Regions from separate parts of the Paenibacillus sp. NMA1017 genome, predicted to be linked through region 1. Evidence: predicted binding sites of a transcription regulator. Region 1 holds the regulator's gene; each other region holds the start of a gene.

Region 1 (3,288 bases):
GTAACGATGAGTGAAATTTTGCGCAAGGGCGACAAGCTGATGCTGGACGTCAAGGAAGAACATGACGATTATGCAGCTGATAGCCTCATTACAGATATTACGGGTCTGCTCAAGGATTTGGCGGGGATCCGAGAAAATTTGCGCTTTTTTATGCGACTTGATGATGAAACAACCGTATACTGGCTTGAAGCGAGTGGGCAATTCCGTAGTAAATCATTACAATTTTATGCGGTGCCCGTCGATGTGAGCCGCCAGTTGAAAGAAATGTTTTTTGACAAAAAAAGAAGCATTATTCTGACGTCTGCTACCTTATCGGTAGATAAGTCGTTTCAGTACATGATCGATCAGCTCGGCTTGCAGGAGGCCGCAGATCAAGAGCGGCTGATGACTTCGCAGCTCCCGTCACCCTTTAATTACAGGGATCAGGTGTTGCTGGTCATTCCACGGGATTTTCCAAGTGTGAAGGGCAGTGTAGGAGATGCACATTTTGTAGATATGCTCGTTAGCTCTCTAGGAGCGACTGCTCAGGCGACGCGGGGGAGAATGCTTGTTCTGTTTACTTCCTATCGGATGCTCCGGCAAGTTTATGAGCCGCTCAAAGAGGCGTTAGCATCCAGCGAAATTACTGTGCTGGGACAAGGCGTGGACAGTGGGAGTCGCAGCAAGTTAACCCGCCGTTTTCAGGAAGCCAAAGCTTCTGTATTGCTGGGAACCAGTAGCTTCTGGGAAGGCGTCGATATTCCGGGGAAGGCACTGACTTGTCTGGCCATTGTTCGTTTGCCGTTTCAACCGCCAAATCACCCGTTGCTGGAGGCAAAAAGCGAGCTGCTTCAGCAGCAGAAGAAGAATCCATTTATGAAGCTGTCTGTACCACAAGCGGTCATTCGCTTCAAACAGGGATTTGGGCGGTTGGTACGTACAGCGAGCGACCACGGGGTCGTTATCGTTTATGATACGCGTGTGATCGAATCCTATTATGGAAAGCACTTTTTGTACTCGTTACCGGGACCAAAAATGGAGCATATGCCATCGGAGCAAATGGTGCCCCGCATCGCCGAATGGCTCCAATCCGCCCCGGAGACCGAGGCATAACGGACGGACACTGAGTATGTTCGTTACAATTAGGGGGAGCAAGTATGAAATCAGATAAAATTTCAGAGGCTGTCGTACGGAGGTTACCCGTATATTTACGTTATCTGAATGCACTGCACAAACGGGAGGTGGCTACGGTCTCTTCTCAAGAGTTGGGACAGAGGCTAGATTTGAACCCGGCCCAAATCCGTAAAGATCTCGCCTATTTTGGAGATTTTGGTCGGAAGGGTATCGGTTATGATGTTTCTTATCTAATTGAAAAAATACGCCATATCCTGAAAATTGACCAGCAAATTAATGTAGTATTGGTCGGAGCGGGTAATCTGGGGCAAGCCCTTTCGAATTATAACGCTTATTTAAAAGACAATATGAAGATTGTAGCGGTATTTGATGCGTTTCCGGATAAGGTAGGAACCAAGATCAATACTTTGGTCGTTCAACCGATGGATGAACTGGAAGCGACTGTGAAAGAAAAAAACATTCGAATTGGGATTATTACCGTACCTGATTTTGAAGCACAGCACGTGGCTGATAGGCTTATTGAGAGCGGAATTGGAGCAATCCTGAATTTTGCACCGACTACTCTCAAGGCACCGGCCAACATTCGGATTCATGCCACAGACTTTACAACTGATTTGCTTAGCCTCGCTTATTATCTGGAGGACGGAAAGGAAGAAACACAATATGACAGTGAATAAATGGATGATTAAAAACGGCTCTTTTGCCGTAAATGGATCAGAAGCTGGGGTAATCCATGGTTTTATGATTGTGGAGGATAGTCGTATTACTTATATTGGCGAAACCTTGCCTGCGGGTGAGGAAGAGACGGAAGCGATTGATGGTAAGGGCTTATTGTTTTTACCTGGTCTGATCAATACTCATGGTCATGCGGCGATGTCTCTGCTGCGTGGGCATGGAGATGATTTGGCACTTCAAGTATGGCTTCAGGAAAAAATGTGGCCTATGGAAGCCAAGTTTACATCTACAGACGTGTACTGGGGCACATCCTTGTCTGTGCTGGAAATGCTGAAAGGTGGGACAACGACCTTCCTGGACATGTACGATCATATGGATGAGGTGGCTCGTGTAGCTGAAGAGTCAGGTATTCGTGCAAGTCTGATGCGTGGAGCAATTGGACTATGTTCGGAGGAAGAACAGCGGATCAAGCTGGCTGAGGCCGTGACTTTTGCGCGTAACTGGCACGGTAAAGCAGACGGCCGTATTACAACGATGATGTCACCGCATGCGCCATATACATGTCCCCCTGCATTTATTGAAAAATTCGTACAAGCTGCGCATGATCTCGATTTGCCGCTGCATACGCATATGTCTGAGACGATCGCCGAAGTTGAGCAAAACGTACGAGACTACGGTTTGCGTCCAGTTGCACACTTGGATAAGCTTGGCTTTTTCTCCCGTCCTTCGCTTGTTGCTCATGGCGTTCATTTGAACGACGAAGAAATAGCTCTACTGGCGGAACGTGGTGTAGCAGTTTCGCACAATCCAGGTAGCAACTTGAAGCTGGCAAGTGGTGTGGCAAGAGTGCCTGAATTGCTGCGTGCAGGGGTTACTGTTTCTCTCGGAACGGATGGTCCTGCCAGCAATAACAACCTGGATATGTTCGAGGAAATGCGTCTGGCGGCACTTATTCACAAGGGTGTATCCGGTGACCCTACGGCAGTTCCTGCAAGTGAAGCGCTGCGTCTGGCAACAGAATACGGTGCAAAGTCGATTGGTTTAAAAGAAGTAGGAGCGTTGGCAGCAGGCAACAAGGCTGACTTTATCGCGCTGGATCTGAATCAGGCACATTTCTTGCCGCGCACAGATCTTATTTCCCATGCGGTATACTCTGCAAGCGCCAAGGACGTGGCTCATGTGTGGGTAGACGGTCGTCAGGTTGTAAAAAACGGCGAATGCCTGACTATGGACGAGGAACGTATCAAACATGAGGCACAAGCCGCCTTTGAAGGGCTGCTGTCGCGCTAATTCAGGTGTCACATCCCCTTAGAGAGGAAGCACGGGTTTGAAAAATAAGAAAAAATGGATAGCGGTCGCCATATTGGCCGTGATACTGATCCTGGTCAGCATTTTCTGGTATTATTCCTATGTTACTCAAGACCAGGTGGCTGAGAAAAATGCCGCTATCATTAAGGCCAAGCAATCAGGTGGTCTGGTTAGTACGACTCAAACATGGAA
Region 2 (3,288 bases), on a different contig from region 1:
ATTAAAAAATCGGCGATCCATTCCATCCACACTCAATACGCCCATATTGCCATAAAAGCTGTAGGGGAGAATAGATTCCGGTCCGTCCGTACGTATAAGCTCCTTGAACCGACCTGTAATGGTATCGACCGCTTCCTCCCAGCTAATTCGTTCAAACTTTCCTTCTCCTTTGGGGCCTATACGCTTCAACGGATAGAGCACCCGATCAGGATCATATACCCGCTCCGTCATATTGCGAACTTTGTTGCAAATAGCCCCTTTGGTAATAGGATGATCCGGGTTCCCAGTCACCTTGACTATCTTTCCATTTTCCTTGTGAAGCAGGAGCCCACACGTATCCGGGCAATCTAACGGGCATACAGCCGAAAAAATACCGTCCTGCTGCTCCGTCATCCGCTGTCCCCTTTGTAAGTCTTGTTGAAGCGTGGCCTCAGGAGGCGCGCTATTGCGATGATCCATAGTGTTGATGCTCCTTTCCGTTACCGTTTCCAAAAATTACACTGATCTTATCATATCCACAGCTTTGGCCTATGGCAAGAGAAGGATTTTCCCACACAGCCGCTCTCCAAAATATTAAAAAATCCGTCTGCTGCATAGAGCAAAACGGATTTTCTAAGAATCATAATTTTTTTCAACATCCTGTTTCATCATATCTTACCGAGGGTAAAAGAGATCAAGGCATTATGGGACGAGAGCACACTCATCCTCCATGCCAAATCATGGACCACTCCCAAAAAAATCCGCCATGACAGGTTTCGTTCCCCCGGGCCTGTCATGGCGGATTTGCTTTGTTCATTGCTGTTTAAAGTACCGTAATTAAGCAGGATCACTCAACGGATTTGATGTGCAACCGAAGAAGTAGTTGGAGATTCACTCACTGGATGTGCGTTGGCTTGAGGTTTTTTCAAATAGGCCAACCAGTAGGCTCCAGCCACAAACAGGCTACCTCCTACCAAATTCCCCAACCAGACCGGAATGAAGTTCATAACATAATCTGCCCATGAAAAGTGGCCTGCAAAAATAGCCGCCGGAATGAGAAACATATTGGCAACAACGTGCTGAAATCCAATAGCGACAAAGGCCATGGTCGGGAACCAAATCCCCATAATTTTGCCGCCAATTGAGTCTGTGCTATAAGCCAGCCATACAGCCAGTGCTACGAGCCAGTTACATCCTATACCCGATATAAAAGACTGCAAAAAGCTTTCATGTAGCTTATGTCCTGCCATATCCACCACTTTGTCCAAGTAAGGGCCCGTTTCTGTCAAACCCAGCACATGCCCAAAGAAAAATGCAACGAATAACGCACCTGCAAAATTACTGAGCGTAATAATCGCCAAATTACGAAGCATGGCTCCTGTCTTAATCCGTCCTGCCCATCTCGCCAAAGGGACCGCCATCATATTGCCGGTCAGCAATTCTCCGCCGGCGATCAAAACTAATACCAGACCTACGGGGAACACCGCAGCTCCAATAAAGGTGGCAATGCTTCCCCATTCTTTAGGCGCACTTGCAATAACACGTATATCCAGCAAAAACCCGAGTGCAATAAATGCACCTGCCAAAAATCCCAGTACCACCGCCACAGTCCACGGGTTGTTCGCCTTGGCCACTCCTGTTTCCACCGTCTTTTCAGCAATTTGCCCCGGTTTATAGCTCGCCATATGTCCCCGCTCCTTTAATATCTTTTCACTAAAATATTCTTCTTTCATATTTTATTTAAAATCAGTGATTATGTTTGTGAAAAAAATCACTTTCTTAGCTATAAAAAAACAGCCCTTGGAAAAAGGACTGTCTTTCTGTATTATTACAGCTACTGCGCTACTACGCGCTTTACATTTAATTGTATTCTTCCTTTTCAACTGCTCTCAAGAACCAAATAACTCCACCGAGGCCTGCCAGCGCCACGACTACAAGAAAAAGGATATAAAACAAACCCATAAGCTACTTCCCCCCTGATCCTTATGCTACTCTATATTGTACTATAAGGATTCATCCGTACGCCTCAGATTGTTGACAAACTTATGAACAATGTCACAGACAAATCTAATTATACAGTAACTGGGTTCCGCTCGGATATGGTAGGCAATGCTTGTAAACCTGCCGCGTTCAGGAAATTCCAAGGCTTGTTATAATGCGGCTGGAAGAAGAAATCGACAAAGGCCAACTGGTCAATGGTCATATGATTTTGAATCGCTACGGATAGCGTGTTAATGGATTGAGTCAAATCCACCTTCGACATAATTTGAGCACCCAAAATTCTTCGTGTCTCCTGCTCATATACCACTTTCAGTAATACCTTTTCGGAGGTTGGCATAAATTCAGGCCGGTAGCTGTCTTCAATGGTTACAGCTTCTACAGTCATGCCTTCGTCCGTTGCCGCCGTTTCCGTCATGCCTGTTCCTGCGATATTGTCTTCGTAAATTTTGATACCCGATGTTCCTTGGGTTCCCATGTAGGCAATGGTTGGTTGTACCAGATTACGTGCTACCAGTGTACCCATACGAACTGCATTGGTTGCCAAAGGGATATAAGCCGTTTTGCCTGTCGGATTATAGCGGATTGCACAACTGTCGCCTGCGGCAAACACGTCCGGGCAGCTACTTTGCATATAATTATCCACAATGATCGCACCGTTAGGCAACATATCTACCTGACCTTTGAGCAGATCCGTTTGAGGTCGGAAACCGATGCAGAGAATAACAAGCTCTGTTTCATATTCTCCTTTAGAGGTCACGACTTTACTCACCTTACCGTTCGTACCCTCAAAACGACTCACCGTCTCGCCAAGTACCAGCTTAATTCCATGTTCCTTCAGGGAACCTTCAATCCGGTCTGTATACTCACGGTCCAAATACTTATTCAATATACGATCAGCACTGTCGATCAGGGTTACGTTTTTACCGTTCATTTGGAAAGCTTCTACCAGTTCAACACCAATGTATCCAGCTCCGACGACTGTAATGTTCTGTACGTGTTGGGCTTTCTCAATGATTTCATTGGAATGATTATAGTTTTTACAGAGCAAAATATGATCAAGTTCAATGCCTTCCAACTTCGGAATAATGGGCCACGATCCTGTGGTCACAATCAATTTATCAAATGTGTCTGTAAATTCTTCACCTGTTTGGAGATTACGTGCATGCAGCGTCTTGCCTGCCGTATCTACACTCGTTACCTCATGAAGCATCTTGGTCACTACACCCAGGTCAGACAGTTGATCTGGAGACGAATAAAACAGGCCGTGTGGATCTTTGACGACACCACCTACATACAGCGCAATACCAC
Region 3 (3,288 bases), 160 kb from region 1:
GCCAATCTTCGAACAAGTGAAAAAATTGATGATCGCTAACGGTTGCTATTTTGTAAATAAAGAAGAAGCAGCTAAGCTCACTCAAGGAGCTATGAATGTCGAGAAATGTGCAGTGAACCCAGCTATTGTCGGGCAGTCTGCTGTAAAAATTGCTGAAATGAGTGGTATTACAGTACCAGCAGGAACTAAAATTTTGGTCGCTGAGATTGAAGGGGTAGGAACAAAATTCCCATTGTCTGCGGAAAAATTGAGTCCTGTATTGGCTTGCTATAAAGTAAAAAATGCGGAACAAGGTATTCAACGCGCTGCTGAAGTCGTGGAATTCGGGGGCATGGGTCACTCGTCCGCTATTCATTCGAACGATGAGGATGTTATCGCTCGGTTTGCAAACCGTTTGCAAACAGGACGTATCATTGTAAATGCACCTTCCACACATGGTGCGATTGGCGACATTTACAATACCAATCTTCCTTCGTTGACACTCGGTTGCGGTTCGTACGGTCGTAACTCAACTTCGTCGAACGTATCGGCAGTCAATCTGATTAATGTGAAAAGGGTGGCGAAACGGACGGTGAATATGCAATGGTTCAAAGTACCTTCCAAAATCTATTTTGAAAAAAATTCGACACAGTATCTTGCTAAAATGCCTGATATCACACGTGTAGCCATTATCACAGACCCTATGATGGTACAACTGGGATATGTAGATCGTGTTATTCATTATCTGCATCAACGCCAAACACCAGTAGCTATCGAAGTGTTCTCTGAAGTAGAGCCAGATCCATCGACAGTTACGGTAGAACGTGGTACTGAAATGATGAGACGTTTCCAACCGGATTGCATCATCGCACTGGGCGGCGGTTCGCCAATGGATGCCGCTAAAGGCATGTGGATGTTCTATGAATATCCAGATACTGATTTCAATAACTTAAAACAAAAATTCATGGATATCCGTAAACGGATTTACAAGTACCCACGTCTAGGCCAAAAAGCACAATTTGTAGCGATCCCTACAACCTCGGGTACAGGTTCGGAAGTTACATCGTTCGCAGTAATTACGGACAAAAACTTGGGCAACACGAAGTACCCGTTGGCTGACTATGAGTTGACTCCTGATGTGGCAATTATTGACCCAGTGTTTGTATACTCGCTGCCTAAAACAGCTGTAGCGGACACAGGTATGGACGTTCTGACACATGCTATCGAGGCTTACGTGTCCGTAATGGCTAATGACTACACGGATGGTCTGGCGATTAAAGCCATTCAATTGGTATTCCAATACCTGGAACAATCGGCTCTGACTGGTGATAAGCTGGCTCGTGAAAAAATGCATAATGCTTCTACACTTGCTGGTATGGCATTTGCTAATGCATTCTTGGGTATTAACCACAGTCTTGCACATAAATGGGGTGGACAATACCATACAGCGCATGGCCGTACGAATGCCATTTTATTGCCGCATGTCATTCGCTATAATGCGAAAAAACCGACAAAATTTGCTTCGTTCCCTAAATATTCGCACTTTGTTGCGGATGAGCGTTATGCAGAAATTGCACGCATACTAGGACTGCCTGCACGCACCACCGAAGAAGGGGTTAACAGCTTGATCGAAGCGATCCGTAAGATGAACAAAACACTTGGTATCGAGGAATCGTTCCAACAAATCGGTTTCGATGCGAAGGATTTCGAATCACGTGTAGACTATCTGGCTGACCGCGCATTTGAAGATCAATGTACAACTGCGAATCCTAAGTTGCCACTGGTTACTGAGTTGGCTGATGTCTATCGCAATGCCTTCTACGGACGTTTTGACCAATAATATAATAGGTAAGAAGAGGCTTGTGAAAAAGCATTTTCTCGTTCAATACCGATGCAGGCTCTCTATATAGAGAGCCTGTTGGTTTGGGAAGGGGGGTGAACGGCAAGGCTAAGGATAGGCGCGCAGCTAGGGAAAATAAAGTGATAAAAATCACTCATGTTGTGATTTTTATCACATACTACACTCTATCATTATTCTACAATAAGGGTGTAAGAAAGGTCCCGACACTGAGCGTAAGGCATCGGTGAACAGGCCGGGCTCAAGAAATAGCTTTATCGTGAAAAAAATCACAAGTCCGGAAGACCAAACAATTTGGAGGGATTTACATGTCGGTGATTGAGAGAGAATTACAAGAGCAACAATCTGGCTGGAGAGGTTTTAAAAAAGGCAAATGGACTAGAGAAGTCAACGTCAACGATTTTATTGAAACCAATATCTTACCTTATGTTGGCAATGAAGAATTTTTGGTTGGTCCTACTGCCAACACTACTGCATTGTGGGATATTGTATCCGATCTTACCAAAAAAGAGTTGGCAAACGGCGGCGTGCTTGATGTAGACGTGAATACGCCATCCACTATTATTTCACATAAACCGGGTTATCTAGACCGGGATAAAGAGCAAATTGTCGGTGTACAAACAGATGCTCCATTCAAACGTTCTTTACAGCCGTTTGGCGGAATTCGGATGATGATCGACGCTTGCAAAGCCTATGGTTTTGAAGTACCAGAAAGTATCATTGATATCTTCACTCATATTCGTAAAACTCACAACCAAGGTGTATTTGACGCTTATACGGATGAAATGAGAGCAGCTCGTAAAGCTGGTATCATTACTGGTCTGCCAGATGCATACGGTCGTGGTCGTATTATCGGTGACTATCGTCGTGTAGCTTTGTATGGTGCAGACTTCTTGATCCAAGATAAAAAGCTGCAACTGAAAAGCCTTGAAGTTGATTCCATGGAAGAAGACGTAATTCGTCTGCGTGAGGAAATTTCCGAACAAATTCGTGCTTTGAATGAACTGAAACAAATGGCTGCTGAGCACGGTTTTGATATTTCAAAACCTGCTAACAATGCGAAAGAAGCTTTCCAATGGGTATATTTTGGATATCTTGCAGCAATCAAAGAACAAAATGGTGCAGCAATGTCCTTAGGACGTGTATCTTCCTTCCTTGATATTTACTCTCAACGTGATATGGAAGAGGGTACAATGACAGAAGAACAAGCTCAAGAACTGGTCGATCATTTTGTTATGAAATTGCGTATTGTTAAGTTCTTGCGCACACCTGACTATAATGAACTGTTCAGTGGAGATCCAACTTGGGTTACTGAGTCCATTGGTGGTATGTCCGTAACTGGAGAAACTCGGGTAACTAAAAACAGCTTCCGTTTCCTGCACACTCTCTACAATCTGGGACCTGCACCGGAGCCGAACCTGACTGTACTGTGGTCGGAAAAATTGCCTGAA

Evidence for each region. Region 1 encodes Rex, which represses fermentation and respiration genes when NADH is low (regulators of the CRP and FNR family bind a similar motif). Its sites were predicted from a motif close to TTGTGAAATATTTCACAA; they were not measured.
Region 2: AC5ELV_RS11030 (formate/nitrite transporter family protein) is a predicted target of Rex. The motif match lies at 1,739-1,756, and genes of this name have one in related genera.
Region 3: pflB (formate C-acetyltransferase) is a predicted target of Rex. The motif match lies at 2,095-2,112, and genes of this name have one in related genera.

The regions. Positions count from the first base shown of each region.
Region 1 is NZ_JBZXYR010000002.1:182,682-185,969, reverse strand. It holds gene dinG (ATP-dependent DNA helicase DinG) at 1-1,092, shown strand, start outside; gene AC5ELV_RS05780 (redox-sensing transcriptional repressor Rex) at 1,137-1,790, shown strand; gene AC5ELV_RS05775 (amidohydrolase) at 1,777-3,078, shown strand; gene AC5ELV_RS05770 (cell wall elongation regulator TseB-like domain-containing protein) at 3,116-3,288, shown strand, end outside.
Region 2 is NZ_JBZXYR010000003.1:492,789-496,076, reverse strand. It holds gene AC5ELV_RS11035 (molybdopterin-containing oxidoreductase family protein) at 1-459, opposite strand, end outside; gene AC5ELV_RS11030 (formate/nitrite transporter family protein) at 831-1,664, opposite strand; gene AC5ELV_RS11025 (FAD-dependent oxidoreductase) at 2,051-3,288, opposite strand, start outside.
Region 3 is NZ_JBZXYR010000002.1:338,416-341,703, reverse strand. It holds gene adhE (bifunctional acetaldehyde-CoA/alcohol dehydrogenase) at 1-1,819, shown strand, start outside; gene pflB (formate C-acetyltransferase) at 2,146-3,288, shown strand, end outside.